4 regions of the Kitasatospora sp. NPDC048365 genome follow, and region 2 is predicted to be linked to each of the others. Evidence: riboswitches for the same ligand, from Rfam matches in the RefSeq annotation. Region 2 holds a riboswitch; each other region holds the start of a gene.
What was found. Region 2 has a riboswitch for cobalamin ahead of ACGFX4_RS22060 (cobalamin biosynthesis protein). Riboswitches for the same ligand answer to the same signal wherever they lie in the genome.
Positions count from the first base shown of each region.

Region 1: it holds a riboswitch for cobalamin, as region 2 does, so the genes downstream of both, ACGFX4_RS12895 (prenyltransferase/squalene oxidase repeat-containing protein) here and ACGFX4_RS22060 (cobalamin biosynthesis protein) in region 2, are expected to answer to the same signal.
Region 3: it holds a riboswitch for cobalamin, as region 2 does, so the genes downstream of both, ACGFX4_RS25175 (HoxN/HupN/NixA family nickel/cobalt transporter) here and ACGFX4_RS22060 (cobalamin biosynthesis protein) in region 2, are expected to answer to the same signal.
Region 4: it holds a riboswitch for cobalamin, as region 2 does, so the genes downstream of both, ACGFX4_RS00800 (ribonucleoside-diphosphate reductase subunit alpha) here and ACGFX4_RS22060 (cobalamin biosynthesis protein) in region 2, are expected to answer to the same signal.

Region 1 is NZ_JBICYJ010000010.1:120,727-128,304, reverse strand. It holds gene ACGFX4_RS12925 (N-acetylmuramoyl-L-alanine amidase) at 1-121, shown strand, start outside; gene ACGFX4_RS12920 (hypothetical protein) at 259-1,269, shown strand; gene ACGFX4_RS12915 (prenyltransferase/squalene oxidase repeat-containing protein) at 1,384-2,460, opposite strand; gene ACGFX4_RS12910 (class I SAM-dependent methyltransferase) at 2,457-3,188, opposite strand; gene ACGFX4_RS12905 (glycosyltransferase family 4 protein) at 3,304-4,623, opposite strand; gene ACGFX4_RS12900 (TetR family transcriptional regulator) at 4,848-5,441, shown strand; cobalamin riboswitch at 5,523-5,646, shown strand; gene ACGFX4_RS12895 (prenyltransferase/squalene oxidase repeat-containing protein) at 5,717-7,090, shown strand; gene ACGFX4_RS12890 (SCO2322 family protein) at 7,087-7,578, shown strand, end outside.
Region 2 is NZ_JBICYJ010000021.1:71,664-79,241, reverse strand. It holds gene ACGFX4_RS22075 (hypothetical protein) at 1-344, opposite strand, end outside; gene ACGFX4_RS22070 (alpha/beta hydrolase) at 491-1,606, opposite strand; gene ACGFX4_RS22065 (transcriptional regulator) at 1,699-2,364, opposite strand; cobalamin riboswitch at 2,553-2,692, shown strand; gene ACGFX4_RS22060 (cobalamin biosynthesis protein) at 2,726-3,667, shown strand; gene ACGFX4_RS22055 (cobyric acid synthase) at 3,660-5,177, shown strand; gene ACGFX4_RS22050 (putative cobaltochelatase) at 5,213-7,264, shown strand; gene cobO (cob(I)yrinic acid a,c-diamide adenosyltransferase) at 7,271-7,578, shown strand, end outside.
Region 3 is NZ_JBICYJ010000026.1:57,983-65,560, forward strand. It holds gene ACGFX4_RS25160 (XRE family transcriptional regulator) at 1-561, opposite strand, end outside; gene ACGFX4_RS25165 (EamA family transporter) at 695-1,546, shown strand; gene ACGFX4_RS25170 (YciI family protein) at 1,641-2,057, shown strand; gene ACGFX4_RS25175 (HoxN/HupN/NixA family nickel/cobalt transporter) at 2,149-3,252, opposite strand; cobalamin riboswitch at 3,284-3,476, opposite strand; gene ACGFX4_RS25180 (ArsR/SmtB family transcription factor) at 3,557-3,919, shown strand; gene ACGFX4_RS25185 (phosphatidylinositol-specific phospholipase C domain-containing protein) at 4,058-5,107, shown strand; gene ACGFX4_RS25190 (N-acyl homoserine lactonase family protein) at 5,259-5,954, shown strand; gene ACGFX4_RS25195 (hypothetical protein) at 5,973-6,818, opposite strand; gene ACGFX4_RS25200 (DUF6445 family protein) at 6,855-7,541, opposite strand.
Region 4 is NZ_JBICYJ010000001.1:170,539-178,116, forward strand. It holds gene def (peptide deformylase) at 1-395, shown strand, start outside; gene ACGFX4_RS00795 (ribonucleotide-diphosphate reductase subunit beta) at 457-1,473, opposite strand; gene ACGFX4_RS00800 (ribonucleoside-diphosphate reductase subunit alpha) at 1,473-3,887, opposite strand; cobalamin riboswitch at 4,049-4,192, opposite strand; gene ACGFX4_RS00805 (GNAT family N-acetyltransferase) at 4,275-4,769, opposite strand; gene ACGFX4_RS00810 (helix-turn-helix domain-containing protein) at 5,039-5,986, shown strand; gene ACGFX4_RS00815 (histidine phosphatase family protein) at 6,005-6,745, opposite strand; gene mctP (monocarboxylate uptake permease MctP) at 6,860-7,578, opposite strand, start outside.

The DNA of each region.
Region 1 (7,578 bases), on a different contig from region 2:
CATCGAGTGCGGCAACATGCGAAACTCGGGCGATGCCAAGCGGATGACGGACCCTCAGTGGCGGCAGCAGGCGGCCCAGGGGATCGCCGATGCCCTGACTTCCTATCTGACCACCAGCTGAACGCCCGTCGGACGATCACTTTACGATCATCTGACGTTCCGACCGGAATGCTGTTTTTCGGAGGGCGCCGTGCGCTCCGGAATGGCATGGCTCTAGGCTTTTGCCCCGACCACGACACACCAACGAGGGGAACGACAGTGAATCTGCGCGCTCTCACCAGGGGAGACGCCGCCGTCGCGGGAGCGGCCGTGCTGCTCCTCATCGCCTCCTTCCTGCCGTACCAGGCGGTCGACACCCGGCTCGGTTCCATCTCCACCAGCGCCTGGTCGACGGCCTTGTTCCCGGTGCTGCCCTCGGTCTTCCTGCTCGGCCTGATCGGGGCCGCACTGATCCTGGTCCAGCGCCTCCAGGGCGAGGCGGTGGCCAACCGCCAGGTCCTCGGCCTGCGTCTCGACCAGTGGGGCATCGCGCTGTCGGTGGCCGCGCTGTGGACCTCGCTGTGGTCCCTGATGGGCGGCGGCGACATCCCCGGCTTCGGCCACAGCTTCGGCGCCTACCTGGCGCTGCTCTCGCTGCTGGCGCTGGCCGGTGCCGCCGCGGCCGGTCCGCTGGTGCCCGCGCTGCAGGCGCCGCTGCTGTCCGACAAGCCGGCCACCCCGCCGGCGGCGCCGGGCTTCCAGTACGCCGGTGTCCCCGGCGGCCAGCCCGGTCAGCCGGGCCAGCCCGACCAGTTCGGCCAGCACGGCGGTCAGCACAGCGGCCAGTACGGCTACCCGGGCGCCCCGGCGGGCCACGCCGACCCGGCCGCCCAGGCCCAGGCTCAGGCCCAGGCGGGCCACCCGCTGGCCCAGACCACGCCGCAGCCGCAGCCGCACCTCGCGACCCAGGTCCAGCCGCAGGTCCCGTACGGCCAGCAGCAGCCGGCCGCCGGCTACGGCTTCCCGGCCCCGGTGGGCGCGCAGCCGCAGGACCACACCCCGGCGCCCGCTCCGGCGGCCGCCGCGGCCCCGTTCGCGCCGTTCTGGTTCGCGGTCCCGGCCGTGCGCCGGCTCGCGCCGAAGGACAACCCGGCCGGCGCCCCGGTCGGCGAGCTGGTCCCGGGCACCTGGTACCTGGCGGTCGACCAGCGCGGCACCGCGCTGGTGGCGCAGCTGCCGGACGGCACCCACGGCCTGCTGAGCGACACCACCGGCATCCAGCGCGGCTGACCGGCCCGGCGGCCGCCGCAGGCACGCACAACGCCCGAGGGGCGCGGAGCTCACGCTCCGCGCCCTCGGGCGTTCCGGGCCCCTGGCGCCCGGCACCGGGCAGCCGGCACCGGGTCAGCAGCAGTCGTCGACGACCAGTCCGCTCGGCAGCTGGTCGCCGCCGAAGACGGTCACCGTGGCGTGGTCCCCGCCGAGCGCGGCGACGGCGAGCAGCAGCGCGCCGGCGGTCCAGGTGGTGCGCTCCTCGGGCCAGATCGCGTCGTCCTCGAAGACGTACCCGGTCCAGTACGAGCCGTCCTCGTGGCGCAGGTGGCGGATCCAGCGCAGGATCTGCACGGCCCGGTCGGACTGGCCGACGGCCCACAGCGCGAGGGCGAGTTCGGCGCTCTCGCCGCCGGTGACCCAGGGCCGGTCGCTGACGCAGCGCACGCCGAGGCCGGGGACGACGAAGCGGTCCCAGTCGCGTTCGATCCGCTCGGCGGCGGCGTCGCCGCGCAGCGCGGTGCCGAGCACCGGGTAGTACCAGTCCATCGAGTAGCGGTCCTTGTCGAGGAACCGCTCGGGGTGGTGGGTGACGGCGTGGCCGAGCCGGCCGGCGGCGAGCTCCCAGTCGGGCTGGGGCTCCTCCAGGTGGTCGGCGATGGCGAGTCCGCAGCGCAGGGCGTGCAGGATCGAGGAGGAGCCGGTGAGCAGCGCCTCCTGGGGCGCGGTGCCGTCCTCGTCCTGGCGCCAGGAGATCGGGCCGTCGGGCAGCCGCAGGCCGACCACGAAGTCCAGCGCGCGGCGGACCGTGGGCCAGATCCATTCGAGGAAGGTGTCGTCGCCGGTGGAGAGGTGGTGGTGCCAGGCGCCGACCGCGACGTACGCGCAGAAGTTGGTCTCCTTGGCGCTGTTGCTGACCACCACCGGGCCGCCGTCGGCGGGGTGGGTGTAGCCGGCGTACCAGGAGCCGTCGGGGTTCTGGTTCTCGGTGAGCCAGCGGTAGGCGGCCTCGGCGGCGTCGTGCCGGCCGGCGGTGTCGAGGGCCATCGCGGCCTCGGTGTGGTCCCAGGGGTCGAGGTGCCCGCCGGTGAACCACGGGATGGCGCCGTCCGGCCGCTGGTCGGCGAGGATGGTGCGCACGGTGGCGGCGGCCTGCTCGGCGTCGAGGACGCCGTCCAGCAGCAGCGCCTCCGGGATCGCGGCCGTCACTCGCCGGTCCGCGGCTTGGAGGCGTACACCACGAAGGACTTGCCGATCACCGGGTTGAGCGCCTTCTCGGCGGCCTTGGTGATCCTGCTGATCACCGGGGTGCCGACGATGTCCCAGACCAGCAGCTGGTGGTAGGCCTTGACCGGCAGTGCCTTGTCGTTGTTGACGCCGACCGCGCACTTGATCCACCAGTACGGGGAGTGCAGGGCGTGCGCGTGGTGGGTGCCGTACGGCTCCAGGCCGGCGCCGCGGACCTTCTCCACCAGCTCGTCGCCCTTGTAGATCCGGATGTGGCCGCCCTCGACCTCGTGGTACTCGTCGGAGAGCGCCCAGCAGATCTTCTCGGGCAGGTAGCGGGGCACGGTGACGGCGAGCAGGCCGCCGGGCTTGAGCACCCGGACCATCTCGGCGAGCACGCCCTTGTCGTCGGGGATGTGCTCCATCACCTCGGAGATGATGATCTTGTCGAAGGTGTCGTCGTCGAACGGCAGGTTGAGCGCGTCGCCCTCCATCGCCACCGCGCTGGCACCGGCCGGGGCCTCGCCGGCCTGCTCCATGGCGGCGAACCACTTGCGGACCTCGGCGATCTCCTCGGCGTTCTGGTCGAGGGCGACCACGTTCGCGCCGCGCCGGTAGCACTCGAACGCGTGCCGGCCGCCGCCGCAGCCCAGGTCGAGCACCCGATCGCCTGGGGCGAGCGGGAAGCGGGAGAAGTCGACGGTCAGCACTGCTGGGCTCCCATTCGTTGCTGCTTCGGGTCCTGCGGAGGGTGGATGACAGAGCGTGGATGACGGAGCGTGGGTGACGGAGCGCGGGTCGACGGCCCGACGGGCGCCGGTCCGCTCAGCCGACGTAGCGCCAGCCGGGGCCGGAGCGGGCGCGCTGCCCGGCGCCGGTGGCGATGGCGGCACGGTAGCGCTCGGCGGTCAGTTCGGCGGCGCGGCGCCAGGTGAACCGGGCGAGCACCCGCTCGCGTCCGGCGGCGCCGAGGCGGGCGCGCAGCTCGGGGTCGTCGAGCAGGCGGCCGAGCGCGCCGGCCAGCGCGCCCGCGTCGCCGGGCGGCACCGCCAGGCAGGTCTCGCCGTCCGGGCCGGCCACCTCGGGGATGGCGCCGCCGGTGGTGGCGACCAGCGGGGTGGCGGTGGCCATCGCCTCGGCGGCGGGCAGCGAGAAGCCCTCGTACAGCGAGGGCACGCAGGCCACCTCGGCGGAGCGGTACAGGTCGACCAGTTCGGTGTCGCTCAGGCCGGTGCGGAACTCGATGTGCGGCTCCAGGCCGAAGCGGCGCACCGCGTCGGCGACCGGGCCCTCGCCGCGCTGCGGCTTGCCGACCACCACCAGGTGCGCGTCCCGCTCGGTGCGGACCTTGGCGAGCGCCTCGACCAGGTGGACCAGGCCCTTCAGCGGGACGTCGGCGCTGGAGGTGGTGACGATCCGTCCGGGGACCACCGCGACCGCGTCCGAGGGGGACCACAGGCGGGTGTCGGCGCCGATCGGCACCACCGAGATCGCGCCGGGCGCGGCGCCGAGGTCCTCGGCGATCTCCGCCTTGGAGCTGGCGGAGACGGTGATGATGTGGTCGAGCCGGCCGGCGACCCGCTTCTGCATCCGGGTGAAGGCGTACCAGCGGCGCTTGCCGAGCCGCTCCAGCCGGGTGCCGGCGGCCGCGATCTCCAGCCGGCGGTCCACGGTGATCGGGTGGTGCACGGTGGTGACCAGCGGGAAGCCGTGGCGCTCCAGGCCGAGCAGGCCGTAGCCGAGGGTCTGGTTGTCGTGGACGACGTCGTAGCGGCCCTTGTGCCGGGCCAGGTAGCGGCGGGCGCGCAGCGAGAAGGTCAGCGGTTCGGGGAAGCCGCCGGTGCGCATGGTGGCGAACTCCAGCAGGTCCACCGGGCCGCGGAACTCGCCGGCGGCCGGGGTGCGGAACGGGTCGTCCGAGCGGTAGAGGTCCAGGCTCGGCAGTTCGACCAGGCGGACCGAGCCGGTGCCCTCGACCGGGTCCAGCACCGGGTACGGCTGGGCGCCGATCACGTCCACGTGGTGGCCGAGGTTCGCGAGCTCCCGGGAGAGGTGGCGGACGTAGACGCCCTGGCCGCCGCAGAACGGGTCGCCGCGGTAGGAGAGCAGGGCGATGCGGAGAGACGGCGGCGGCTGCGCGGTCATCCTGGGGCCCCTTATCCCTACTCACCGGGACCGGCGACGGCCGGTAAAGTAGATCACGTTTCACGGGTGGTGCTGGCCTCCTGTCGTCCACGGGGTGAACGACGAGAGTCCTCGAAGATTACCGGGCCGTAGCTTGCTGTCCCGAGCCAGGGCAGGTGATTCACGCCACGCCGGGAACTCTTCCACAGACCGCTTCGTCCGGACTGCCGTTCCAGGGGGCCGCCTTGACCTCGACCACCGTCGCCGACGGTCCGCTCACTCCGCGTCAGGCGGAGCGGCGGCGCCGGATCCTGCGCGCCTCGACCGCGCTGGCGGCCCGCGGCGGGTACGAGGCGGTCCAGATGCGCGAGGTCGCCGAGGACGCCGAGGTGGCGCTCGGCACGCTGTACCGGTACTTCCCGTCCAAGGTGCACCTGCTGGTCGCGGTGATGCGCGAACAACTGCTCCACCTGCACGAACAGGTCCGCCGCCACCCGCCGACCGGCGAGGACCCGGCCACCCGGGTCGCCGAGGCGCTCACCGCCGCCTTCCACGCGCTGCAGCGCGAGCCGAGGCTGGCGGAGGCGATGGTGCGGGCCCTGTCCTTCGCCGACCGCTCGCTGAGCAGCGAGGTGGACGAGGTGTCCGGGCTGACCTCGGCGATCGTCCTGGAGGCCGCCCGGCTGCCCGGCCCGCCCAGCGCCGACCAGCAGGCCGCGCTGCGGGTGATCGGGCACACCTGGCACGCCACCCTGCTGGCCTGGCTGTGCGGGCGCGCCTCGCTCCAGGAGGTCCGCGCCGACCTGCACACCGCGGCCCGGCTGCTCACGGCCGGCTGACCGCTCCGGGCGGCCGCGGGAACGGACAGGAACAGGTTCCAGTTTCCGGCGGGGGACGGCGGGGCGGTTAGAGTGCCTGGCGCGACAACAACTTCATCCGCTCTCCGCCAGGGGGAAGCCGGTGCGAATCCGGCGCTGACCCGCAACCGTGAGCCGCCCACCCGGCGGCGCAGTCGGACTGCCCGGCGGAGGGCGAGCGGCCGTCTCCGTCGTGGTCTACGGGTGGCCCGGTGCTCCCGGGCCGCTGCCACCGCTCACCGAAAGGCACCCTCTCCATGATCACCCCTGCCCGTCTGGGCTCCGCCGTCCTGGCCGGGCTGCTGCTGGCCGGCACCGCCGCCGCCCCCGCCCTGGCTGAGTCCGCCTCCGCCACGCCGAGTGCCCCCGCCTCCTCCCCGAGCACCGCCCCGAGCACCGCCACCACGCCGGCGCCGGCCGCCGTACCGGCCGGGCTGTACGGCAAGGGCGACCCCGGCTACGACGGCGTGTGGCGGCAGTCGCTGGCCCTGACTGCGCTGAAGCAGAACGAGGTCGTGCCCGCCGAGTCCGCCGTCGGCTGGCTGCTCGGTCAGCAGTGCGCGGACGGCGGCTGGCCGTCCTTCCGGGCCGACACCGCCACCGCCTGCGACCCGAAGACCGAGGACTCCAACGCCACCGCCGTCGCCGTCCAGGCACTCGTCGCCCTCGGCGGCCACACCGAGCCGGTCGCCAAGGCCGTGCAGTGGTTCAAGGCCAACCAGAACACCGACGGCACCTGGTCCTACAACCCGGGCAGCCCCGGCGACACCGACTCCACCGCGCTCGCCGTCTCCGCGCTGCTCGCCGCCGGCGCCGACCCGGCGGGCGTCGCCCGCGACGGCCACAGCGCGTACGACGGCCTGGCCGGCTTCCAGCTCGGCTGCGCCTCCCCCGCCGACCAGCGCGGCGCGTTCGCCTACCAGCCGGTCGCCGGCAGCCCGCTGACCGCCAACGTCCTCGCCTCCTCGCAGGCCGCGCTCGCCGCCGCCGGCGGCCGCCTCCCGGTCACCGCCGACAACCGCGCCGACGCCCCGGCCAAGCCGCTGACCTGCGCCGACGGTGCGGCCGCCGGCACCGTGGCCCGCGCCGACTCGGCGTCGGCCGCGGCCGCGTACCTCACCGCGAAGCTCGCCGCGGGCGGCCAGCGCCTGCTCCTGGACACCCCCGGCGCCACCCCCGGCCCGGACTTCAACGCCACCTCGTGGGCGGTGCTCAGCCTGGTCCAGGCCGGGCACGCCAAGGAGGCCGCCAGCGCCGCCGACTGGCTGGCCGGCAACGGCTACGCCTGGGCCGCGCAGGGCAAGAACGGCACCGACCCGGCCGCCGCCGCGACCCTGCTGCTGGTCGCCCGCGCCACCAAGCTCGACCCGTACAACTTCGGCGGCACCAACATGGTGCAGCTGCTGATCGACGCCGGCCCGAAGCCCGCCTCCGTCCCGGCGGCCGCCGCCGCGAAGGCCGCCAACGAGCCGGACGCCACCAAGGCCCCCGGCTCCGGCATCACCGAGCCCGACGAGAACGGCGGCTTCTCGGCCGGCTGGATGATCGGCGTCGGCCTCCTCGTCGGCGTCGGCGGCGGCCTGCTGCTCAGCCTCAACCGCCGCCGCACCACCCGCAACGGCGCCAAGTGACCGCCCGCACCACCCCGGCGCCGGCCCTCCGGCCGGCGCCGGCGGCCGCGCCGCTCGTCGCCCTGCTTCTCGCGGTGCTCGTCGCGCTGGTGGCCGCGCTGGTCGCCGTCGCGCCCGGCGCGCAGGCGGCCGGGTACCGGTACTGGTCGTTCTGGAAGTGGTCCGGCTCCGCGTGGGCGTACCAGCAGGTCGGTCCGGCCGGGTTCGTCCCGGCCGACGGCGCGGTGGACGGCTGGCGCTTCGCGGTGAGCCCGGACGGTGGCCAGGACGCCGCCCGGCCCACCGCCACCGGCGAGTTCACCGCGATCTGCGCCGACACCCCGCCCGCCGCGGGCCGCAAGCGGGTCGCCGTGGTGCTGGACTTCGGCACCGCCGCCGACGCCCCCGGCGGCGAGCAACCGCCCGCGCCGCGCACCGCGTGCGCCGCCGTCCCGGCCGCCGCCTCCTCCGCCGACGTGCTCGCCGCCGTCGCCCCGCCGCTGCGCTAC
Region 2 (7,578 bases):
GTCATCGCGAGGGCGCGGCCGGCCGCGCGGGCGTCGTCGGGGAGGAGTTCGCCGCGCTTGTCGACGTGCTCCAGCTCGCCGGCCCAGCGGGCGACGCGCACGGCGTCGACCAGCATCCGGCGGGCGAGCGGGGCGAGCTCGGCGGGGGCGGGGAAGCCGTCCGGCACCGGCACCCGGCCGCGGCCGGGCTTGGGGGGGACGCGGCGGCGGACGGCACCGGCACCCGGGGCGCCCGGGGCGGCGCCGTCGGCCCGGTTGGCCGTGCCAGGCAGACGGGTCACCGTCGCACCGCTGCTGAGCGGCTGGTGCGAGGCATCACGGTCGCGCGGGTTCCGAGACGTCACGCCGTGCAGTCTTCCCCGTGCACCGGCCTTCTGTCACATCGGATGCCGCACCGTCTCGGGCCGCCGGGCGACGGGCGGCCCGCAGACCGGGCAGAGCAGGGCGAACCGGGCCGGTGCGTACGCTGACCTGGCATGTCCGGATCAGCTCAGAGCAGCGGGGTGAGGAAGCGCCGGAGCGCCTCGGTGTACCGGTCCGGGTCGGCGTTCCACAGCGCCGCGTGCTCCCCGTCCGGGACGGGCTGCAGGCTCACCAGGTCCTCGCGCCGCGCGGCCAGCCGCCGGGCGGCGGCGAACGGCGCGATCGAGTCGGAGGGGCTGTGCAGCAGCAGGGTCGGCGCGTGCAGGTCGCCGCCGGCGGCGAGCCGGGCGAAGCCCGCCAGGTCCACGCCGGTGCGGCCCCGGGCGGCCAGCGCGCCGAGCTCGGCCAGCGCGGCCGGGATGCCCGCCCGGACGGCCTCCCGGCGGACCGAGGCGTCCCAGTCGAGCACCGGGGAGTCCAGCACCAGCCCGCCGATCCGGTCCGCCCAGGCCGAGCGGGCCGCCGTCTGCAGCGCCATGGTCGCGCCCAGCGACCAGCCGTACAGCACCACCCGGCCGGCGCCCCGGTCCAGCGCGTACCGCACGGCCGACTCCACGTCGCGCCACTCGCTCTCGCCGAAGTGGCTCATGCCGTCGGGCGAGGGCGGCGCGCCCGCGTCGCCGCGGTGGGTCACGGTGAGGGTCGGCAGCCGCAGGCCGTGCAGCAGCGGGAGCACCGGCAGCGCCTGGCTCCGGTCGGCGCCCGGGCCGTGCACCAGGACCACCCAGGTGCCGCGGATGCCCGCGGTGTGCCAGGCCGGCATCGGGCCGAGCTCGCCGGTCACGGCGGTGTCGGTGAAGTCCAGGCCGAGCGCGGTGCGCGGGTCGCCGAGGTGGACCCGGGGGGTGAGGTGGACCTCGGTGCCGACCGTGAGGGTGCCGCTGTCCGCGCGCTCCAGCCGGCGGGAGACGCTCTGCACGTCGGTGGAGAGGATCTCGCCGACCACCGCGTGGCCGCCGTCGGCCCACTCCAGGGCGTAGTGGCCGGGGCGGACCGACTCCGGGCTGCGGGTGATGGTGACCCGGCCCGCGCCGAGGTCGTGGACGCGCAGCGACGCGGGGCCGGTCGGTCCGGCGGGGGCGGGCCTGACGACCCGGTCGGAGACCTTGCGCCCGAGCAGCAGGACCGCCGCTCCCGTTCCGACGGCAGCGGCGGCCACGATCGCGGCGGTTCCCCAACGCATAGCGCTCCCCGGTGGGACGGAGGTGGACTGAGTACGGTCACCAGTCCACCCCGTTCGGCGGTGCGCGGCCAGCGGGGGCGGCCGTTGGGGCGTCAGCGGCCCTCCAGCAGCTCCCAGAAGCGGGTCGCCGGCGGCACCTTCGGCGGGGGCGGCGCGGTGGCGCCCCAGTGGGTGGGGACGAGGTACTCGTTCTGCAGGGCCGCCAGCGCGGCCTCCAGCCGGCCGGGCTCGGCCGGGACGATCCGGGCGACCGCGGACAGCTGGGCCTGCCAGCGGCCGTCCACGGCCTGCTTGAGGCGCTGCTCCAGCTCGGCGGTCCGGTCGGTGACCTGCACCAGCTGGCGCAGGCCGAGCCGCAGGGCCTGGGCCAGCGCCCAGGTCTGGTCCTCGTCGCCGCTCCAGGTCCCGGTCTCCTCGGCCTTCCGGTAGGCGGCCAGGGAGATGCCGATCCGCCGGGCGGTCTGCTCCTGCCCGAGCTCCCGGGCCACCCGGTGGTCCCGCAGCGTGGCGGGCGGCACGCCCATCAGGCTGGCGGGCGGGCACCACAGGGCCCGTGCGAGGGCGATGAACTCCTCCTCGGTGGGCCGGATCTGGCCGCTCTCCCAGCCGAGCACGTGGCCGGGCAGCAGGCGGACGCCGTGGGCCGCCATGCCCTCGGCGACCTGGTCCGGGGTCAGGCCGAGGCCGGCGCGGTGCGCACGGGCGGCGGCCGGGGAGAACGGCACCGGGGCGGGGGCGGGCGGCTGTCGACGTCGCATGGCCCGAACGTACGGGCGCCACCGTCGGGCGACCCAGCCGCTGAAGACACGAAGCGCAGGTCACCGCCCCTGCCGGGAACTGGACGATCGTACGGACGCGGGGGGTGCGAACCGGCCGCCTACTCGGAGGTAGTGACGGCGGGTCGGTGTGACCGACCCCTCCGCGGGCTTGGTTGACTGCCGGTCCGACAGCGTGATGGGATCCTTGGGCCATTACGGAGGCATGCAGAGGAAGCCGGTGCGAGTCCGGCGCGGTCCCGCCACTGTCACCGGGGCGCGATGCGCGACCCCGGGAGCCACGACACTCTCGCCTCCGCTCTCGTCGATCCAGGGCGCGGACCCTGAGTGAGGACACGCGCGCATGCGGGCTGCCCCGTACGTGCTGGGCGCCGTCGCGGGCTATCTCGCGGACGCGCGGCTCGGCGATCCCCGGCGCGGCCATCCGGTCGCCCTGTTCGGCGGTGCCGCGTCCCGCCTGGAGCGGGCGCTGTGGCGCGACCACCGGGGAGCCGGCGCGCTCTACACCGCCGCCTGCGTGGGGACGGTCGCGGCCGGCGCGCTGGCCGCCGAGCGGGCCCTGCGGCACCGGCCGGTCGGCCGGGCGGCACTGGCGGCGGGGGCGGCGTTCACGGTGCTCGGCGGGACCTCGCTGACCCGGGAGGCGCGGACCGTCGGCCGGGCCCTGGAGGCGGGTGACCTCGCGGCGGCCCGGGAGCGGCTGCCGCACCTGTGCGGCCGGGACCCGAGCGCGCTGGACGGGCAGCAGATCGCCCGCGCGGTGGTCGAGTCGGTGGCCGAGAACACCGCGGACGCGGTGGTCAACGCCCTGGTCTGGGGCGCGGTCGCGGGCGCGCCGGGCCTGCTGGCGTTCCGGGCGGTCAACACGCTGGACGCGATGGTCGGTCACAAGTCGCCGCGGCACCGCCGGTTCGGCTGGGCCTCCGCCCGCCTGGACGACGTCGCGGGCTGGCCGGGCGCCCGGCTGACCGCGCTGCTGACGGTCGCGGCCGCGCCGTCCCCGGCCGGCGCGTGGCGGGTCTGGCGGCGCGACGGCTCCTCGCACCCGAGCCCGAACGCGGGCCAGGCGGAGTCGGCGTTCGCGGGCGGGCTGGGCGTCCGCCTCGGCGGCACCCTGACGTACGGCACCCGGGTCGAGCACCGGCCGGTGCTCGGCGGGGAGTTGCGGCCGGTGGCGGTCGCGGACATCGAACGGGCCTGCCGGCTGTCCCGGCGGGTCGGCGCTCTGGCGCTGGCGGTCACGGTCGGCGCGCGGGCGCTGCTGAAGGGAGGCGGGCGTGGGTAACGCCCTGCTGGTCGCGGGAACGACCTCGGACGCGGGCAAGAGCGTGGTCACGGCGGGCATCTGCCGCTGGCTGGCCCGGCAGGGCGTGCGGGTGGCCCCGTTCAAGGCACAGAACATGTCGCTGAACTCCTTCGTCACCGCCGACGGCGCGGAGATCGGCCGGGCGCAGGCCATGCAGGCGCAGGCCGCCCGGGTCGAGCCGGAGGCGGCGATGAACCCGGTGCTGCTCAAGCCCGGCGCGGACGCCCGCAGCCAGGTGGTGCTGCTCGGCAGGCCGGTCGCCGAGGTCGGCGCGCTGGACTACCGGGAGCGCAAGCCGTACCTGCTGGAGCGCTCGCTGGAGTGCCTGGCCGACCTGCGCAGCCGGTACGAGGTGGTGATCTGCGAGGGCGCCGGTTCGCCCGCCGAGATCAACCTGCGGGACCGGGACATCGCCAACATGGGTCTGGCCACGGCGGCGAAGCTGCCGGTGGTGGTGGTCGGCGACATCGACCGCGGCGGCGTCTTCGCCGCGATGTACGGGACGCTGGCGCTGCTCTCCGCACAGGACCAGGCGCTGGTGGCGGGCTGGTTCGTCAACAAGTTCCGCGGCGACGCGCGGCTGCTGGCGCCCGGCCTGGAGATGCTGCGCGAGCTGACCGGCCGTCCGGTGCTGGGCACGCTGCCGATGCTGAGCGGCCTGTGGCTGGACGCCGAGGACTCGCTGGACCTCACCACCGTGGTGGCGTCCGGCGCGAGCGCCGGACCGGTCGGCGCGGACGTGCTGCGGGTGGCCGTGGTGCGCTTCCCGCGGCTGTCGAACTTCACCGACCTGGACGCGCTGGCGCAGGAACCGGGCGTGCTGGTCCGCTGGGCGACCCGCCCCGAGGAGCTGGCCGACGCCGACCTGGTGGTGCTGCCCGGCACCCGGGCCACCGTCGCGGACCTGGCGTGGCTGCGCGAGCGCGGCATGGAGGCGCCGCTCAAGGCGCGGGCGGCGGCCGGACGGCCGGTGCTCGGCGTGTGCGGCGGCTACCAGATGCTCGGCCGGGAGATCGTCGACGAGGTGGAGTCCAGGACCGGCGGCGCCGAGGGCCTCGGCCTGCTGCCGACCCGGGTGGTCTTCGGCCGGGAGAAGGTGCTGGCCCGTCCGGTCGGCGAGGCGTACGGGGAGCGGGTCGAGGGGTACGAGATCCACCACGGCGTGGTGACGGTCGACGACTCGGCGGAGGAGGCGTTCCTGGACGGGTGCCGGGTGGGCGCGGTGTGGGGCACGACCTGGCACGGGGCGCTGGAGAACGACGGCTTCCGCCGGGCGTTCCTGCGCGAGGTGGCGGCCGTCTCCGGCCGGGCGTTCGTGCCCGCGCCGGACATCTCCTTCGCCGCCGCCCGCGAGGAGCGCCTCGACCGCCTCGGCGACCTGATCGAGGAGCACGCGGACACCGACGCGCTGTGGAAGCTGATCGAGGGCGGAGCGCCGGCCGGAATGCCGTTCGTGCCGCCAGGAGCCATTGGGGAGTCCGGCAAGTGACCGACGTCCGTTACCCGTTCACCGCGATCGTCGGAATGTCCGACCTGCGGCTGGGCCTACTGCTCAACGCCGTCTCCCCCGCCGTCGGCGGCGTGCTGGTGCGCGGCGAGAAGGGCACCGCGAAGTCCACCATGGTGCGCGCGCTGGCCGGCCTGCTGCCGGAGATCGCCACCGTGCCCGGCTGCCGCTTCGCCTGCGACCCCGCCGCGCCCGACCCGCAGTGCCCCGACGGCCCGCACGACGCGGCCGACGCCGACCTGCGGCCCGCCCAGCTGGTCGAACTGCCGGTCGGCGTCTCCGAGGACCGCGTGGTCGGCTCGCTCGACCTGGAACGCGCGCTCGCCGAGGGCGTCAAGGCGTACGAGCCCGGCCTGCTGGCCAAGGCGCACCGCGGCGTGCTGTACATCGACGAGGTCAACCTGCTCCAGGACCACCTGGTCGACCTGCTGCTGGACGCGGCCGCGATGGGCCGCTCGTACGTCGAGCGCGAGGGCGTCTCGGTGCGGCACGCGGCCCGGTTCCTGCTGGTCGGCACGATGAACCCGGAGGAGGGCGAGCTGCGGCCGCAGCTGCTCGACCGCTTCGGCCTCACCGTGGAGATCGCCGCCACCCGGGACGCCGCCGAGCGCGCCGAGGTGGTCCGCCGCCGGCTCGCCTACGACGCCGACCCGGCCGGCTTCGCCGCGCGGTTCGCAGTGGAGGAGCGGGAATTGGCACAGCGGATCACCGCCGCCCGCGAACTGCTGCCCTCGGTCGAGCTGACCGACGGCGCGCTGCGGCAGATCACCGCGGTCTGCGCCGCGTTCGAGGTGGACGGGCTGCGCGCGGACATCGTGATGGCCCGCACCGCCGTCGCGCTGGCCGCCTGGGCGGGCCGCACCGAGGTGCTGGAGGAGGACGTCCGCAAGGCCGCGCAGCTGGCACTGCCGCACCGGCGGCGGCGCAACCCCTTCGACGCGCCCGGCCTGGACGAGGAGCAGCTGGACCGCACGCTCGCCGAGCACGCCCCCGAGCCCGAGGAGCCGGAGGAAGGCCCCGAGGACGACGGCCCCGGCGACGGCGGCCCCGGGCCCGACGGCGGTGGCCCGGACGGCGGCGCCCCCGAGCCCTCGGACGCCCCGGACGGCTCCGCCGCGGCCGACCCGACCGCACCCACCGAGCCCTCCGCCCCCGGGGACGCCGTGCCGCCGCAGGGACCGGGCGCCGCTCCCAAGGAGACCGCCCCGGTCGCCGCCGGCGACCCGTACCGGACCCGGCTGTTCAAGGTCGACGGCACCGGACGCGGCGCACAGGGCCGCCGCTCCCCCGCCGAGACGGACGCCGGGCACACCATCCGCGCCCGCCGCCCGCAGGGCCGGCTCGCCCGCCTGCACCTGAGCGCCACCCTGCAGGCCGCCGCCCCGCACCAGGTGGCGCGCGGACGCGACGCCCGGGCCCTGGTGCTGCACAAGGACGACTTCCGCGAGCAGGTGCGGCGGGGCAGGGAGTCCAACCTGGTGCTGTTCGTGGTGGACGCCTCCGGTTCGATGGCGGCCCGGCAGCGGATGACCGCCGTCAAGGGCGCCGTGCTCTCCCTGCTGATGGACGCCTACCAGCGCCGCGACAAGATCGGCATGGTGACCTTCCGCGGCACCGGCGCCGACCTGGCGCTCCCGCCCACCTCCTCGGTGGAGGTCGGCGCCGCCCGCCTGGAACAGCTGCCCACCGGCGGGCGCACCCCGCTCGCCGCCGGGCTGCTGCGCGCCCACGAGGTGCTGCGGATCGAGCGGATGCGCGACCCGAACCGCCGCCCGCTGCTGGTCGTCGTCACCGACGGCCGGGCCACCGGCGGCCGCGACGCCCTCGCGCAGTCCCAGCGGGCGGCCGGGCTGCTCGCCGCCCAGGGCATCGCCTCCGTGGTGCTGGACTGCGAGTCCGGCCCGGTCCGGCTCGGCCTCGCCCGCACCCTGGCCGGCCACCTCGGCGCCACCGCCGTCACCCTGGACGAGCTGCGCGCCGAGGGCGTCGCCTCGCTCGTCCGCGACTCCCGCTCCGCCTCCTCCCGTTCCGCCTCCTCCCACTCCTCCGCTCCGCGAAAGGCGGCCTGATCCGCTATGCCCAAGGGTGTTGCCGAGAACGTCCCCGACGACGGCCTGACGACCCGCCAGCGCCGCACGCTGCCGATCACCGCCGTGCACACCGGCCCCGGCAAGGGCAAGTCCACCGCCGCCTTCGGGATGGCGCTGCGGGCCTGGAACCAGGGCTGGCCGGTCGGGGTGTTCCAGTTCGTCAAGTCCGCCAAGTGGAAGGTCGGCGAGGAGAACGCGCTGCGCGTGCTCGGCGCCTCCGGCGAGGGCGGCACCGTCGACTGGCACAAGATGGGCTCCGGCTGGTCCTGGATCCAGCGCACCAGCGAGGCCGA
Region 3 (7,578 bases), on a different contig from region 2:
CGGGACGAGCACGACCAGGGTGAGGCGGACCGGGTCGGTGCCGGTGTTGCGGTAGGCGTGGGCGGTGCCGGCCTCGTAGGAGGCGGTGGAGCCGGCCGGGACGAGGTGGTCGCGGCCGTCGAGGGTGAGGGTAAGGACGCCCTCGTCGACCCGGGCGATCTCGACGGTGCCGGGCGGGTGGGGGTCGGAGGTGTGGCCCTCGCCGGGGTTGAGGCGCCAGGTCCAGAGTTCGAGCGGGCCGGGGGCCTCGATGCCGTTGAGCAGGGTGCCACTGCCGCCGTCGGGGCCGGTCCAGAGCTGGACGGCGTCCTCGGCGGGGACGATCCGCACGGTGGAGGTCTCGTCGTAGTCGAGCAGCCGGGCGATGGAGACCCCGAGCGCGTCGGCGAGCCGGACGACGGTGCCGACGCTCGGGTTGGTGCGGGCCTGTTCGATCTGGACGACCATGCCGCGGCTGACGCCGGAGCGGGCGGCGAGCGCGTCCAGGGTGTGGCCGCGCTCGGTGCGCAGGCGCTTGAGGTTACGGGCGAGGGCCTGGGTGACGAGGTCGGGGTCCGGCACGGCGCAGTATCAGCCTCAGTTCAAAATATTGGCTCGGAAAGTTCAGCAGAGTGAACTACCCTTGCCCTTGCAAGCAGAGTCCACCTGACTGTACTGCGGAGTCCACCATGCTGTCCCGAATCGTCGCGCACCCGTGAGCGCCGCCCTCGCCCTCACCGCCAGCCTGCTCTGGGGTGTGGCCGACTACGGCGGCGGCGCACTGACCAGGCGCCTGCCGGCCCTCACCGTGGTGGTGGTCTCGCAGACGGCCGCCGCGGTCCTCCTCACGGGCGCCGTCCTCGCCACCGGCGGCCTCACCGACCTCTCGCCCAAGCTGTGGTTCGCCGTCGCCGCGGGCGTGATCGGCCCGTTCGCACTGCTCGCCTTCTACCGGGCACTGGCCCTCGGCCCGATGGGCGTGGTCTCGCCGCTGGCCACCATCGGCGTGGCGGTGCCGATCGGCGTCGGGCTGTTCCTCGGCGAGCGCCCGGGCGCGGTCCAGGCGGCGGGCATCGCGGTGGCGCTGGCCGGCGTGGCCCTGGCCGGCGGACCGCAGCGCGGCGGCGGAGGCATCGGCCGGGAGGCGCTGCTGCTCACCCTGGGCGCGGCGATGGCCTTCGGCGCCGTGCTGGCGCTGATCGCGCACGGCTCCAGCGGCGGCGGGCTGCTGCTGACACTGTGCGTGCAGCGGCTGTGCAACGCCGCGGTCGGGGCCGGGATGCTGGCGTACGCGGCCCGGCGGCGACGCGAGCCGCTCGGGCTGGCGGACGCCCGGCGCAGCCTGGCGGCACTGACCGCGGTGGGCCTCGCGGACGTGGCGGCGAACGGCGCGTTCTCGGCCGCCTCGCACCGCGGTTCGGCGGCGGTGGCGGCGGTCCTCGCCTCGCTGTACCCGGTGGTGACCGCGCTGATGGCGCGCGGCCTGCTGAAGGAGCGGCTGCGCCGGGTGCAGGTGGTCGGCGCCGGCCTGGCGGTCGCCGGGACGCTGCTGCTCGCCGCGGGTTGACGCGCGCCCGGGAGCCGCCGCTGGAAGGATTCTGCGGAGCGGGACCACTCCTACGCGACCACTCCTGCGCGACCGCTCCTGCGAGGTGAGTCCGATGCCGAAGTTCCTGATCATGGTCCATGCGACCCAGGCCGACTACGACGCGATGACCGGCAGTCCGACCCCCGGGTACCCGGCCTGGGACCGGGAGACGCTGACCGCGACGGTCGAGCACATGGACGGGATCAACCGGGAGCTGTCCGAGGCCGGCGAGCTGGTGGACGCCCGGGGCCTGGCCGAGCCGGCCCGCGCGGTCGTGGTCACCGCCGGTCCGGACGGGTCACCGGCCGTCTCCGACCGCCCCTACGGCGTGGACCGGCCGGTGCTCGCCGGCTACTGGGTGATCGAGTGCGCGGGCCCCGACCGCGCGGTGGAGATCGCCCGGCGCGCGTACGCCGCCCCGATGCCCGAGGGCAGCACGCCGACCGACGTGGTGGTCTGCCCGATCGAGGACGAGCCGCCGGGGATGTGACCGCCCGCGGGGCGGGCCGGGAGACGGACCGGCGCCGGGCCCTCCCCCCACGGGAGCCCGGCGCCGGAGACTGTGCGCGGCCGACGGTCCGTCAGCCGCGGGCCGTCCAGCGCTGTTCCACCCGGGCGAGGCGCCAGTAGCCGATCGCCGCCGCCCAGACCACCACGAACAGGCCGACGATCGCGAAGCCCACGTTGTCCAGGCTCAGTCCGGCGATCCAGCCGGTCACCGGGTCGGTCAGGTCCAGCTTCTCGTGCAGCACCGCGACCAGTTCGATGGTGCCGATCACGAACGCCACCGCGATCGACAGGCCGGTGATGGTCAGGTTGTAGAACACCTTGCGGACCGGGTTGGAGAACGCCCACTGGTAGGCGAAGTTCATGAAGGTGCCGTCCAGGGTGTCGAACAGGCTCATCCCGGCGGCGAACAGCAGCGGCAGGCAGACGATCGCGTACCAGGGCAGGCCGGCCGCCGCGCCCGAGCCCGCCATCACCATCAGCGTCACCTCGGTGGCGGTGTCGAAGCCCAGGCCCAGCACCATGCCGACCGGAAACATCTGCCCCGGGCGGGTGATCGAGCGGGTCGCCCGGCCGAGGATCCGGTTCATCAGGCCGCGCGACTCCAGGTGCTTCTCCAGCTCCTTCTCGTCGTACGTGCCCTCGCGCATCTTCCGGAACACCCGCAGGATGCCGGTCAGCGCGGCCAGGTTCAGCGCGGCGATCAGGTACAGGAAGACGCCCGACGCGGTGGTGCCGACGGTGCCCAGCACCTGGTGGGTGGTGGACTCGTCGTCCATCAGCACGCCCGCGAGCTGGGCGCCGCCGGCCACCAGGGCCGCCATGAGCACCACCATCGAGGAGTGCCCGAGGGCGAACCAGAAGCCCACCGACACCGGCCGCTTGCCGTCCGCCATCAGCTTGCGGGTGGTGTTGTCGATCACCGCGATGTGGTCCGCGTCGAAGGCGTGCCGCATGCCCAGGGTGTACGCGGTGATGCCGAGGCCCACCCCGAACACCTGGGTGCCGACCTCGTAGCGCTCCGGCACCACCAGCAGGAACAGGGTGCCGAAGGCCGCCAGGTGCATCAGCACGATGACGGCCATCAGACCGGCCGTGCGGACGGTGTCCTCGCGGCGCCAGCGGAAGGACGGAAGGGCACCGGCCGCGGCGGGCACGGCGGTTTCGGGCAGGCTCATCTGCGGGTCACGCTCCAGCACCTCGTGGAATCACTTCGTGAGCTGCCGTGGCCGGTCTCCTGGCTGACGGGGTGCTGAGCGCCCGTACCCCGCCTTCCCAGGCGCGGTGCGCCCAGTGGCAGATGAGGGGTACGGACATTCCCCGATCACAGTGGCGAGGGCCGCTCCGGTCTTGCACCGGTCTTCCCGAACACCACGGCTGGACCACCCTAGAGCTGACGGTTCGACGGCTGCAAGCCTGCACAGCTGCGCAGGTGTGACGGGTGGCGAAGATCACCACCGGGCCGCCTGCGAGAATGCCCCCATGCACCTCGTACCGGCCGACCGCGCCGCCCACCGGCCCATCGACGGCCACCGGGTGTGCGAGGCGATCGCCGCGATCGGCGACGCCGAGCACGTCCGGTCCTGGGCCGAGCGCTTCTCCCTGCTCGCCGACCCCGGGCGGCTCTCGCTGCTGCTCGCCCTGCACGAGACCGGCCCGCTCGCCGTCACCGACCTCGCCATCGCCACCGGCATGCGCGACCCGGCGGTCTCCCAGGCGCTGCGGCTGCTGCGGGCCGCCGGGATGGTCGTCGGCGAGCGGGACGGGCGGGTGGTGCGCTACCGGCTGGTCGACCTCGCCGTCGCCGAGGTGCTCGCGCACGGCGTCCTGGGCGAACGGGACTGATCTCTACTCCCGAGTAGCTGTATTCGGACAGTCTTTCTTGTCATGTCATCAGAAGGACGCCCGGATCCCCCATGCTCTCCTCGGCGGTTGCCCGGCGGAAAACCCCGCCACCGCCCGGTACCTGACGAGGAGACACCCGTGACCGTACGCCGCGCCATCGCCGCCGGACTGCTCACCGCAACCGCCCTCGCCCTCACCCTGGTCCCCGGCACCACCGCCGAGGCCGCCGGGACCGGCGACCTGCCGTTCGGCTCCGCGACCACGGTCGGCCTGCACAACACCTACGACCCCGCCGCCTTCCCGTACCTCGCCCAGGGCCTCGACACCGGCACCGGCATGATCGAGCTCGACGCCTGGACCGACACCGTCACCACCGAGTGGAAGGTCAGCCACTCCAACCCGCTCGGCAACGCCAACAACTGCGTCACCGCCACCACGCCCGCCCAGCTCTACACCGGCGGCGCCAACAAGAACCTGGAGACCTGCCTCGACGACGTCCGGGTCTGGCTCGGCGCCCACCCCACCGGCGGCCCCCTCGTCATCAAGCTCGAACTCAAGGGCGGATTCGCCGCCAACCGCGGCATGGGCCCCGCCCAGCTGGACTCGCTGATCGCCGCCCACCTCGGCTCCACCGCCTTCCGCCCCGCCGACCTGCTCGCCAAGCCCGGCGGCGGCGCCTACGCCACCCTCGACGACGCCGCCCGGGCCGGCAACTGGCCCAGCCGCACCGCCCTCGCCGGCCGCGCCCTGGTCTACGTCATCCCGGGCTCTTTCGAGGAGGGCAACCCCTTCGACACCCTGCACACCGACGTCGAGTACGGCCGCCACCTGCGCGACCTCTCGGCCGCCGGAAAGATCGGCCAGGCCCAGGTCTTCCCCGCCTACCACGGCGCCACCGGCGGCGACCCGCGCTCGGTCTACGAGGCCAACGTCCGCCCGTGGTTCGTCGTCTTCGACGGCGACGCCGCCGCGTACACCGCCATCGACACCTCCTGGTACGACACCCGGCACTACCTGCTCACCATGACCGACGCGCAGAACGTCGCCCCCGCCATCAGCGGCACCACCCCCACCGCCGACCAGGCCACCGCCCGCACCCGGCAGCTCGCCGGCGCCCACGCCTCCATCGTCTCCAGCGACTGGCGCTCGCTGCCGACCGTCCAGTCCCTGGTCCTGCCCCGCGGCTGACCCCGCGTCACCGGGGTCCTGGGGGGGGGGGGGGGGGGGGGGGGGGGGGGGGGGGGGGGCGCCGCCGCCGCCCCCCGCCCCCGGGGGGGGGGGGGGCCCGCGGGGGGCCCCCCCCCCCCGGGACCGGCCGTACCCGGACGACGATGGCGGGATGGACCAGAGCATCCGGATACACCGCCTCGACCTCGGGTACTTCGTCCGCCCCTCCTCCGAGACCGGCGGCCCGCACCCCCGCGTCGAGCCCGCGCTCGGCTACGCCGTCCGCCACCCCGACGGCGTCGTCCTCTTCGACACCGGCATCGGCGACGCCGGCCCGGAGACCGACGCCCACTACCGCCCCCGCCGCCGCCCGCTCGACACCGCCCTCGCGGACGCCGGCCTCACCCGCGACGACATCACCCTGATCGTCAACTGCCACCTGCACTTCGACCACTGCGGCGGCAACCCGCTCTTCCCCGGCGTCCCGATCCTCGTCCAAGCCGTCGAACTGGCCACCGCCCGCCGCGGCGGCTACACCGCCGACCACCTCGTCGACTTCCCCGGCGCCACCTACCGCGAGCTCCACGGCGAGGCCGAACCCCTCCCCGGCCTGCGCGTCCTCCCCACCCCCGGCCACACCGACGGCCACCAGTCCCTCGCCGTCACCACCCCCGCCGGCACCCACGTCCTCGCCGGCCAGGCCCACGACACCGCCACCGAGTACGCCGCCGCCCACCTCGCCCGCCGGGCCGCCCTGGCCGGCCTCGAACCGCCCCTCCCGCCCCACCCCGCCTGGCACGACCGGCTCGCCGAACTCGCACCGCAACGCGTCCACTTCGCCCACGACCACTGCGTCTGGGAGCCCTGAGCCCGACGGCAGACCGTCTCAGCCGCGGCGGACCTGCGCGGGGCGGTGGGTGTAGTGCGGGGCGCCGCGTTCCAGCCAGATACCGGTGAGAGCGGGGTTGTCGACCAGGGGGTGCAGGTCGCCGTCGGCGACGGTGCTGGATCCGGTGACGGCAACCTCGCGGAGGCTCGGGTGGCCGACGAGGGGCGCCAGGGTGGGGAGCGGGCCGCAGTTCTCGAGGGTGAGGTCGGCGAGAGCCGGAAGGCCCGCGACGAAACCGAGGTCGGCGGGCTTGGCGCCGATCAGGCTGAGCTCGGTCAGCTCGTGGAGCGCGGTCAGCCGGGAGGTGTCGGAGAGCCGACCGTCGTAGATCCACATCCGGCGGACCGCCGGCATGGCCTCGGCGCCCGCGAGCGAGAGCGTGCCGTTGCGGCGGCACTCGATCCGGAGGAACTCCAGCCGCGGCTTGGCGCCGAGGAGTTCGAGGCTGCCGCTGCGCCAACCGGGGACGTACAGCTCGCGCAGCTCCCGCAGGTCGGCGACCGTCTCGATGCCGACCTGCGGCGGGGCCTGCAGGTCGGTGAGGCCGGTGAGGCGGGAGAAGTCGACCCGGCCGCGCTGGTCGAGGCCGATCTGGACCCGGGTGAGCCCGGGGCAGTCGCCGATCGGCCCGGGGTCGGCGATGCCGAGGCCCAGGCGGACGGAGCGCAGGCCCGGCACGTCGCGGACGAACCCGATGTCGACCGTGCCGCGGCCCGGCCCGGCGGTGCCGAGCAGGAGGCCCTCGCAGTCACCGGCGGCGAAGCGGTCGGCGTACGCCGCGTCCCACTCCTCGCCGTCGAGCTGCATCTCGCGCAGGCCGGGGGCCACTGTCCTGATCTTCACCCGCCCAGTGTGCCTGCCAGGTCGGACAGCGCGCGGCTACGCCATCCAGAAGAAGACGGCGGTCATCCGCTTGTCCTCCAGGGTGCTGCCCCAGTAGCCGGTGGCGGTGTGCATCAGGTTGGCGCTGTAGAGGAGCAGCCGGTTGTAGCGGTGCGGGACGGCGAAGTCCTCGGTGAAGGAGTCGGCGGGGACGTACCGGGTGCCGAGCGCCTCGACCAGGTTGTTGTGCGGCGGCAGGACGACGTTGCCGCCGAGGCGGCCGCCGGGGAGGCTCTGCCGGTAGAAGCTGGTGCCGGCCTGCTTGGGGACGCCGGGGTTGAGGTAGAGGACCGCGGCGTAGCGGCACAGGGCGCGGGAGTCGGTGTGCGGGCGGGGTTCGCTCTCGCCCTCGCCGACGACCTGCACGCAGTTGTGGTTGAAGGTGCCGCCCTCGGCCTGCCCGAGGGCCCAGACCCGGTCGACGCCGACGGTGCGGGCGACCAGGGCCTCGACGTGGGCGAGTTCGTCGGGTTCGAGGGCGGGCATGGCGCGCATGCCGGGCCAGGCCTCGGGCTTGTGCGGGTAGCCGAGGTCCCAGTCCTGCTTGGCCAGGCAGCGGGCGCGGATCTCGTCGACGTTGGGGAGGACGTCGTCGAGGACCCAGTAGTCGCGGCCGCGGGTGGGCTTGCGGTACGGCAGGACGGGCAGCGCGGGCCCGGGCGGCCGCCGGAGCTGTGGGGGCATGCGGCGAGGTTAGGAGCCGCATGCCCCACGACTCTCC
Region 4 (7,578 bases), on a different contig from region 2:
CGGCCAACCAGATCGGCGTCGACCTGAAGGTCTTCGTCTACGACTGCCCGGACGACGAGGGCGTGCGCCACATCGGCCACGTGGTCAACCCGGTGCTGGAGGACCTGCCGGCCGGCCGCCGCACCCTGGACGACTCGCAGGAGGGCTGCCTGTCGGTGCCCACCGCCTACCAGGAGCTGGCCCGCCCCGACCACGCCGCGGTCACCGGCCAGGACAAGGACGGCAACCCGATCCGGGTCGAGGGCAGCGGCTTCTTCGCGCGCTGCCTGCAGCACGAGACCGACCACCTGTACGGCTACCTGTACATCGACCGGCTGTCCAAGCGCGACCGCAAGGACGCGCTCCGGCAGATGGCCGAGGGCACGCCCAAGTACGCGACCGTGCCGAACGACTGACGGGCCGTCGGTACGCGCAGGGCCGCCCCCGGGTCGGGGGCGGCCCTGCGTGCTGTCCGGCCTAGAAGTCGTCGTCGAAGGAGACCGAGCCCTCGACGGCGACCTGGTACGCGGAGACCCGGCGCTCGAAGAAGTTGGTCAGCTCCTGGACGTTCTGCAGCTCCATGAACCCGAAGGGGTTGCTCGAGCCGTAGCGGATCGGCAGGCCGAGGCGGGCCAGGCGCTGGTCGGCCACCGCCTGCAGGTACTCGCGCATCGACTCGGTGTTCATGCCGGGCAGGCCCTCGCCGCACAGGTCGCGGGCGAACTGGAGCTCGGCCTCGACGGCCTCCTCCAGCATCTCGGTGACCTGCTTGGCCATCTGGTCGTCGAAGAGGTCGGGCTCCTCCTCGCGGACGGTGTCCACCACCGAGAACGCGAAGTCCATGTGCATGGACTCGTCACGGAACACCCAGTTGGTGCCGGTGGCCAGGCCGTGCAGCAGGCCGCGGCTGCGGAACCAGTACACGTACGCGAAGGCGCCGTAGAAGAACAGGCCCTCGACGCAGGCCGCGAAGCAGATCAGGTTCAGGAGGAACGCGCGGCGGTCCTCCTTGGTCTGCAGCGAGTCGATGTGGTCGACCGCGTTCATGTACTTGAAGCAGAACTGCGCCTTCTGGTGGATGGAGGGGATGTTCTCCACCGCGGCGAAGGCCGCGTTGCGGTCCTCCGGGTCGGGCAGGTAGGTGTCGAGCAGCGTCAGGTAGAACTGGACGTGCACGGCCTCCTCGAACAGCTGGCGCGACAGGTACAGCCGCGCCTCCGGGGAGTTGATGTGCTTGTAGAGGCTCAGCACCACGTTGTTGGCGACGATCGAGTCACCGGTCGCGAAGAAGGCGACCAGCCGGCCGATCATGTGCCGCTCGCCCTCGCTGAGCTTGGCGAGGTCGGCGACGTCGGAGTGCAGGTCCACCTCCTCGACGGTCCAGGTGTTCTTGATCGCGTCCCGGTACCGGTCGTAGAACGACGGGTAGCGCATCGGACGGAGGGTCAGCTCGAAGCCCGGGTCGAGCAGCATCTTGCGGTTCTCGGTGCTCATTACTGGCAGGCCTCGCAGGACTCGGGGTTCTCCAGGGAGCAGGCGATGGCGTCCTGCTCCTCCTGGGAGAGGGTCGGGGTGTTCACGGGCTGCGGCGCGGCGGTGCGGGCGGCGCCGGAGGCAGCCTGGGCGATCCGGGTGGCCGGGCGCGAGCGCAGGTAGTAGGTGGTCTTCAGACCGACCTTCCACGCGTAGGCGTACATCGAGCTGAGCTTGCCGATGGTCGGCGCCGCCATGAAGAGGTTCAGCGACTGGCTCTGGTCGATGTACGGCATCCGGGCCGCGGCCAGGTCGATCAGCGCGCGCTGGGGCAGCTCCCACGCCGTGCGGTACAGCGAGCGGACCTCCTGCGGCAGCCAGTTCAGCTCCTGGACGGAGCCGTTGGCGTCGCGCAGCGCGTCCCGGGTCTGCTGGTCCCAGACGCCGAGCTCCTTGAGCTCGCGCACCAGGTACGGGTTGACCTGGAGGAACTCGCCGGACAGCGTCTCGCGCTTGAACAGGTTGGAGACCTGCGGCTCGATGCACTCGTAGACGCCGGCGATCGAGGCGATGGTCGCGGTCGGCGCGATCGCCAGCAGCAGCGAGTTGCGCAGGCCGGTGGTGGCGATCCGGGCGCGCAGCGCGTCCCAGCGACCGGCCCACTGCGGGGCGGCGGTCGGGAAGTGGTCGATGTGCAGCTCGCCGCGGGCGGCGCGGGTCTCGCCGTACGCCTCGTGGCGGCCGAACTGCTCGGCCAGGTCCGCGGAGCGCTCGTAGGCGGTGAGCATGATGCGCTCGGAGATCAGCGTGGAGAGGGTCTTCGCCTCGGCGGAGTCGAAGTCGATCCGCAGCTGGAAGAAGACGTCCTGCAGGCCCATCACGCCCAGGCCCACCGGGCGCCAGCGGGAGTTGGAGGTGCCGGCCTCGGTGGTCGGGTAGAAGTTGATGTCGATGACCCGGTCGAGGAAGGTCACCGCGGTGCGCACGGTGGCGTCCAGGCGGTCCCAGTCCATCGCGTTCACCAGGTCGGCGGCGGTGGCGCCGGCGGCGACGTGGGCACCGAGGTTGACCGAGCCGAGGTTGCAGACCGCGGTCTCGGAGTCGTCGGTGACCTCCAGGATCTCGGTGCACAGGTTGGAGGAGTGCACCGTGCGGCCCGGCAGCGCGGTCTGGTTGGCGGCCCGGTTGGAGGCGTCCTTGAAGGTCATCCAGCCGTTGCCGGTCTGCGCCAGGGTGCGCATCATCCGGGCGTACAGGGTCTGCGCCGGGATGGTGCGGACGGCCTTGCCGGCCTGCTCGGCCTTGCGGTACGCCTCGTCGAAGTCGGCGCCCCACAGGTCGACCAGCTCGGGGACGTCGGCGGGGGAGAACAGCGACCACTCCTGGTCGGCGTTGACCCGGCGCATGAACTCGTCCGGGATCCAGTGCGCCAGGTTGAGGTTGTGGGTCCGGCGGGCCTCCTCGCCGGTGTTGTCGCGCAGCTCCAGGAACTCCTCGATGTCCGCGTGCCAGGTCTCCAGGTAGACACAGGCCGCGCCCTTGCGGCGGCCGCCCTGGTTGACGGCGGCGACCGAGGCGTCCAGGGTGCGCAGGAACGGCACGATGCCGTTGGACTGGCCGTTGGTGCCGCGGATCAGCGAACCGCGCGAGCGGATCCGGGAGTAGGACAGGCCGATGCCGCCGGCGTGCTTGGACAGCCGGGCGATCTGCGCGTAGCGGTTGTAGATCGAGTCCAGGTTGTCCAGCGGCGAGTCCAGCAGGTAGCAGGAGGACATCTGCGGGTGCTTGGTGCCGGAGTTGAACAGCGTCGGGGAGCTGGTCAGGTACTCCAGGCGGCTCATCAGGGTGTAGAGCTCGGCCACCTCGGCGACCGACTGCTCGGTGTCGCCGACCGCCAGGCCCGCCGCCACGCGGAGCAGGAAGTGCTGCGGGGTCTCGACCACCTTGCGGGTGATCGGGTGGCGCAGCAGGTACCGGGACTGCACGGTGCGCAGGCCGAAGTACTCGAAGCGGTCGTCGCCCTGCAGGTCGACGAGCGCGTCGAAGACGTCCGCGTGCTTCGCGACGAAGGCCGCGGTGACGTCGCCGATCAGGCCCTCGGCGTGGCCGACGGCGATCGAGGCGGCGAAGGAGACGGCACCCTGGGAGACCGCCTCGTCCTGGATCTCCAGGGCGAGCAGGCGGGCCGCGAGCTTCGAGTACTGGGGGTCCTCGGCGATCATCGACGCGGCGGCCTCCACGGCCAGCCCGCGCAGCTCGGCGAAGTCCGAACCGGCGTGGCGGCCGCGCAGCGCGGCGGCGGCGACGTGGCCGGGGTCCACCTGGGGGAGGTCGGTGCTGCGGTCGGTGAGCAGCCGAAGCAGCGCCGCACCGGGGTCGGTGAAGGCGTCGGCGGATCCCTGGGCGGGCAGGGTGACTGAGGCAGCGACGGTCAAGGCGCACTCTCTCCTGTGGCGGCAGCGGACGGTACGAGCCCGGACGCGCGCACAGGCAGGGGAGGAGAGCGCGCCGAAACGCTTCAAGCGCGCGAAGATCCACCCCCGGCCCGCCCACGAGGCCCGGACGGCACAGCTGTGCACCGAGGCGTCTGCGGGGAAGCCGTGTGCACACCGTCGGCAGGTCCTCGGACTGTGCGGGCCGGGGTACGCCGAGCCCGCTCACCGTTGCGGGGCAGTCCCGGACTCGCACCGGGTTCCCCTGCGTTCGACAGCGAGAGTGAGCATACATGTAGTGGCGTGCGGAGCTGGAAGCCCCAGATGTAGTGGCGGCGTGTCGTGTCCGTGCGGTGTCCGTGCGGTCGCGCGGAGCCACCCTACGACCCGTCAGAAGGCCAACGCGTACACCAGGAGGTCGATTCCGGGGCGCGGCTCCCAGTCCCGGGAAGGGGTCCGGACGAAGCCCAGGCGCTCGTACAGGCGGTGCGCGGCGGTCATCGCGGGCCGGGTGGAGAACGCCATCCCGGCCAGCCCCAGCTCGCGGCTGCGGTCCATCGCCGCCCGCACCAGCGCCTCGCCGACCCCGCGCCCGCGGGCGGCCGCGCCGACCGCGAGCATCCGGATCTCGCCCTCCTCGGGCCGGGCGATGTCGGCCCACTCGGTGCCGCCGACCGCGAAGGTCACGCAGCCGAGCACTCTCCCGTCCGCGGCGTCGACCGCGACGAGGAGCTCGGCCTCCGCGCTGCGCCGGCCGGTGTCCCGGAGGAGCCGGACGTAGTCGCCGTCCGCAGGGGTGTGGCCGTCGCCGACGAACGCCTCGACGGTGACGTCACCTGCGGCGACGAGGTCCTCGGGGCGGGCGCGGCGGATGACGGTGTCCATCCGGACAGTCTGCCGGAAGGGCCGTGCAGCCGGTCGGGGAGGGCCGGGTCCACCGGGTAGCCGCCCGGGCGGTGCCAGTTGTCCCGCCCGTGCCGGCCGGTGCGCTCCAGGTCGCGGCCGACCAGGGCGCCGAGCAGTCCGAAGAAGCCGATGATGCCCATCAGGGCGAGCGCTGAGGTCATGCCTCCACTCTCCCGGCGCGCCGACCGCCTCGCGAGTGGCAGAAACGCACGCTTGCCGAAAGATCCTGCCAACGGCATCCTGGAGCCATGCTGAAGAACGTCGTCGCCGTGGTCCTGGAAGAGGTCCACCCCTTCGAGCTCGGGGTCGCCTGCGAGGTCTTCGGCCTCGACCGCGGCGAGGAGGGCCTGCCGGTCTACGACTTCGCCCTGGTCGGCGACCGGCCCGGCCCGATGCGCACCCACGCCGGCTTCACCGTCGACGTCCCGCACGGCCCCGAGCGGATCGCGCAGGCCGACCTGGTCGTCGCCACCGCCACCGGGGTCCGCGACAGCTACCCGGAGCCGCTGCTGGAGGCGCTGCGCGCGGCCCACGACCGCGGCGCGTACCTGCTCTCCATCTGCAGCGGCAGCTTCCTGCTCGGCGCCGCCGGGCTGCTCGACGGCCGGCGCTCCACCACCCACTGGAAGCACGCCGAGACCATGGCCCGGCGCTTCCCGCTCACCACCGTCGAGCCCGACGTGCTCTACGTCGACGACGACCCGGTGATCACCTCCGCCGGCACGGCCGCCGGGATCGACGCCTGCCTGCACCTGGTCCGCAAGGTGCAGGGCGCCGAGGTCGCCCGCGGCATCGCCCGGCGGATGGTGGTCGCTCCGCACCGGGACGGCGGCCAGGCCCAGTTCATCAACCGGCCGCTGCCCGAGGCGGACGGCGAGTCGCTCGGCCCGGTGCTCGAATGGATGCGCCGGCACCTCGACGAGGAGACCACCGTCGACCGGCTGGCCGCCCTCGCCCACATGTCGCCGCGCACCTTCGCCCGCCGCTTCCAGCAGGAGACCGGCACCACCCCGCACCGCTGGCTCACCGGGCAGCGCATCCTGCACGCCCAGCGGCTGCTGGAGTCCACCGCCGAGCCGATCGACGCGATCGCCACCCGCAGCGGCTTCGGCAACGCCGCCACGCTCCGCCACCACTTCGGCCGCCGCCTCGGCACCACCCCGCAGGCCTACCGGAGGGCCTTCGCGGGCGTCTGAGCGCGTCCGCGCGAGCGCTCAGAGGTGACCGGTGCCGTTCCAGCCGTCGGGGAGGAGGCGGCCGGCCTGCGGGCGCCAGAGGCTGGTGGAGCAGTTGGCGACCGGCGGCAGGGCCAGCAGGTCGGGCTCGGAGAGGCGGTCGAGGACGTGCCGCAGCATCAGCACGGTGCAGTCGTGCGCGACCAGCAGGACCGGCCGGCCGGCCTCCTCCTCGCAGACGTCCCGCAGCACGCTGCGCACCCGCAGCGCCACGTCCAGCCAGGACTCCCCGCCCGGCGGCCGGTAGTACAGCTCGCCCATCTTGCGGCGCCGCGCCGCCTCCGCCGGGTGCTCCTTCTCGATCGCCGCCTTGGTCAGCATCTCCAGCACCCCGAGCTCCCGGTCGCGCAGCCGCTCGTCGTAGCGGACCGGCAGCGCCACCGGCACCGCGCCGAGCCCGGAGGCCTGGGCGAGTGCGATCCGGGCGGTCTCGGTGGTGCGCACGTACGGGGAGCACCAGACCGAGCGCGGCCGGTCGGCCGGCGGCAGGGCGGCCCACCAGCGGCCGAGTGCCTGGGCCTGGGCCTGGCCGTGCATCGAGAGCGGGATGTCGGCGTCTCTGCTCCCGATCGGGACGGTCAGGGCGCCGGACGCCTCCGCGTTCCGGAATTCGACGTTGGCCACGGACTCGCCGTGCCGGGTGGCGATGAGCACCGAGGGCAGCAGGGCGCCGCCCCGGTGCGTGCGGTGCCCGTTGGAGATGGTGGTGACGTCTGCCATGGCCGCGACTCCCCGTTCTCGTCATAACAAATGATCGCGCCGTCACTCCAGTGTTGACCGGAGTGACGGCGCGATCACAGGGCGCACGGCGCTCGGCCGCGCGCCCCGGGTGACTCAGTGCGCCGCAGCGGGCTGCGGAGCGTCCTTCAGGGCCTCGTCGCCGGCGTCCGCGCTGTAGTCCGCGGTGGCGGTCTCGTCGAGCCCCTCGGGGGCCTTCACGGCCTTCAGCACCAGCGTCAGCGCGACGGCCACCAGCACGTTGAGCACGAACGCGGTCAGGCCGATGTAGCCGATCTGCCCGATCACCGGGATCTCGGCCGAGTTGCCGCCGAAGTGCTTGGTGGCCGGCGAGGAGATCCCGTACGCCTTCCAGGTGCCGTACGCCATGCCGACCGCCCAGCCGGCCAGCAGGGCCCAGCGGTGGAACCACCGGGTGAACAGGCCCGCCACGATCGAGACGGCGGTCTGCAGGATCCACAGGCCGCCCAGCAGCTGCAGGTTGATCGCGGCCTGCTTGTCCATCAGCAGCACGAAGACCAGCGCGCCGACCTTCACCAGCAGCGAGGCGACCTTGGCCACCTTGGTCTCGTCCGCCGGGGTCGCCGCCGGGTTCAGGAACTCCTTGTACACGTTGCGGGTGAACAGGTTGGCCGCCGCGATCGACATGATCGCGGCCGGCACCAGCGCGCCGATGCCGATCGCCGCGAACGCCACACCGGTGAACCAGTCCGGGAACATGTTCTCGAACAGCTGCGGCACCGCCAGCTGGTTGTTGTAGCCCTTCACGCCCTTGCCCACGCCCGCCGCGATCGCCATGAAGCCCAGCAGCGCCA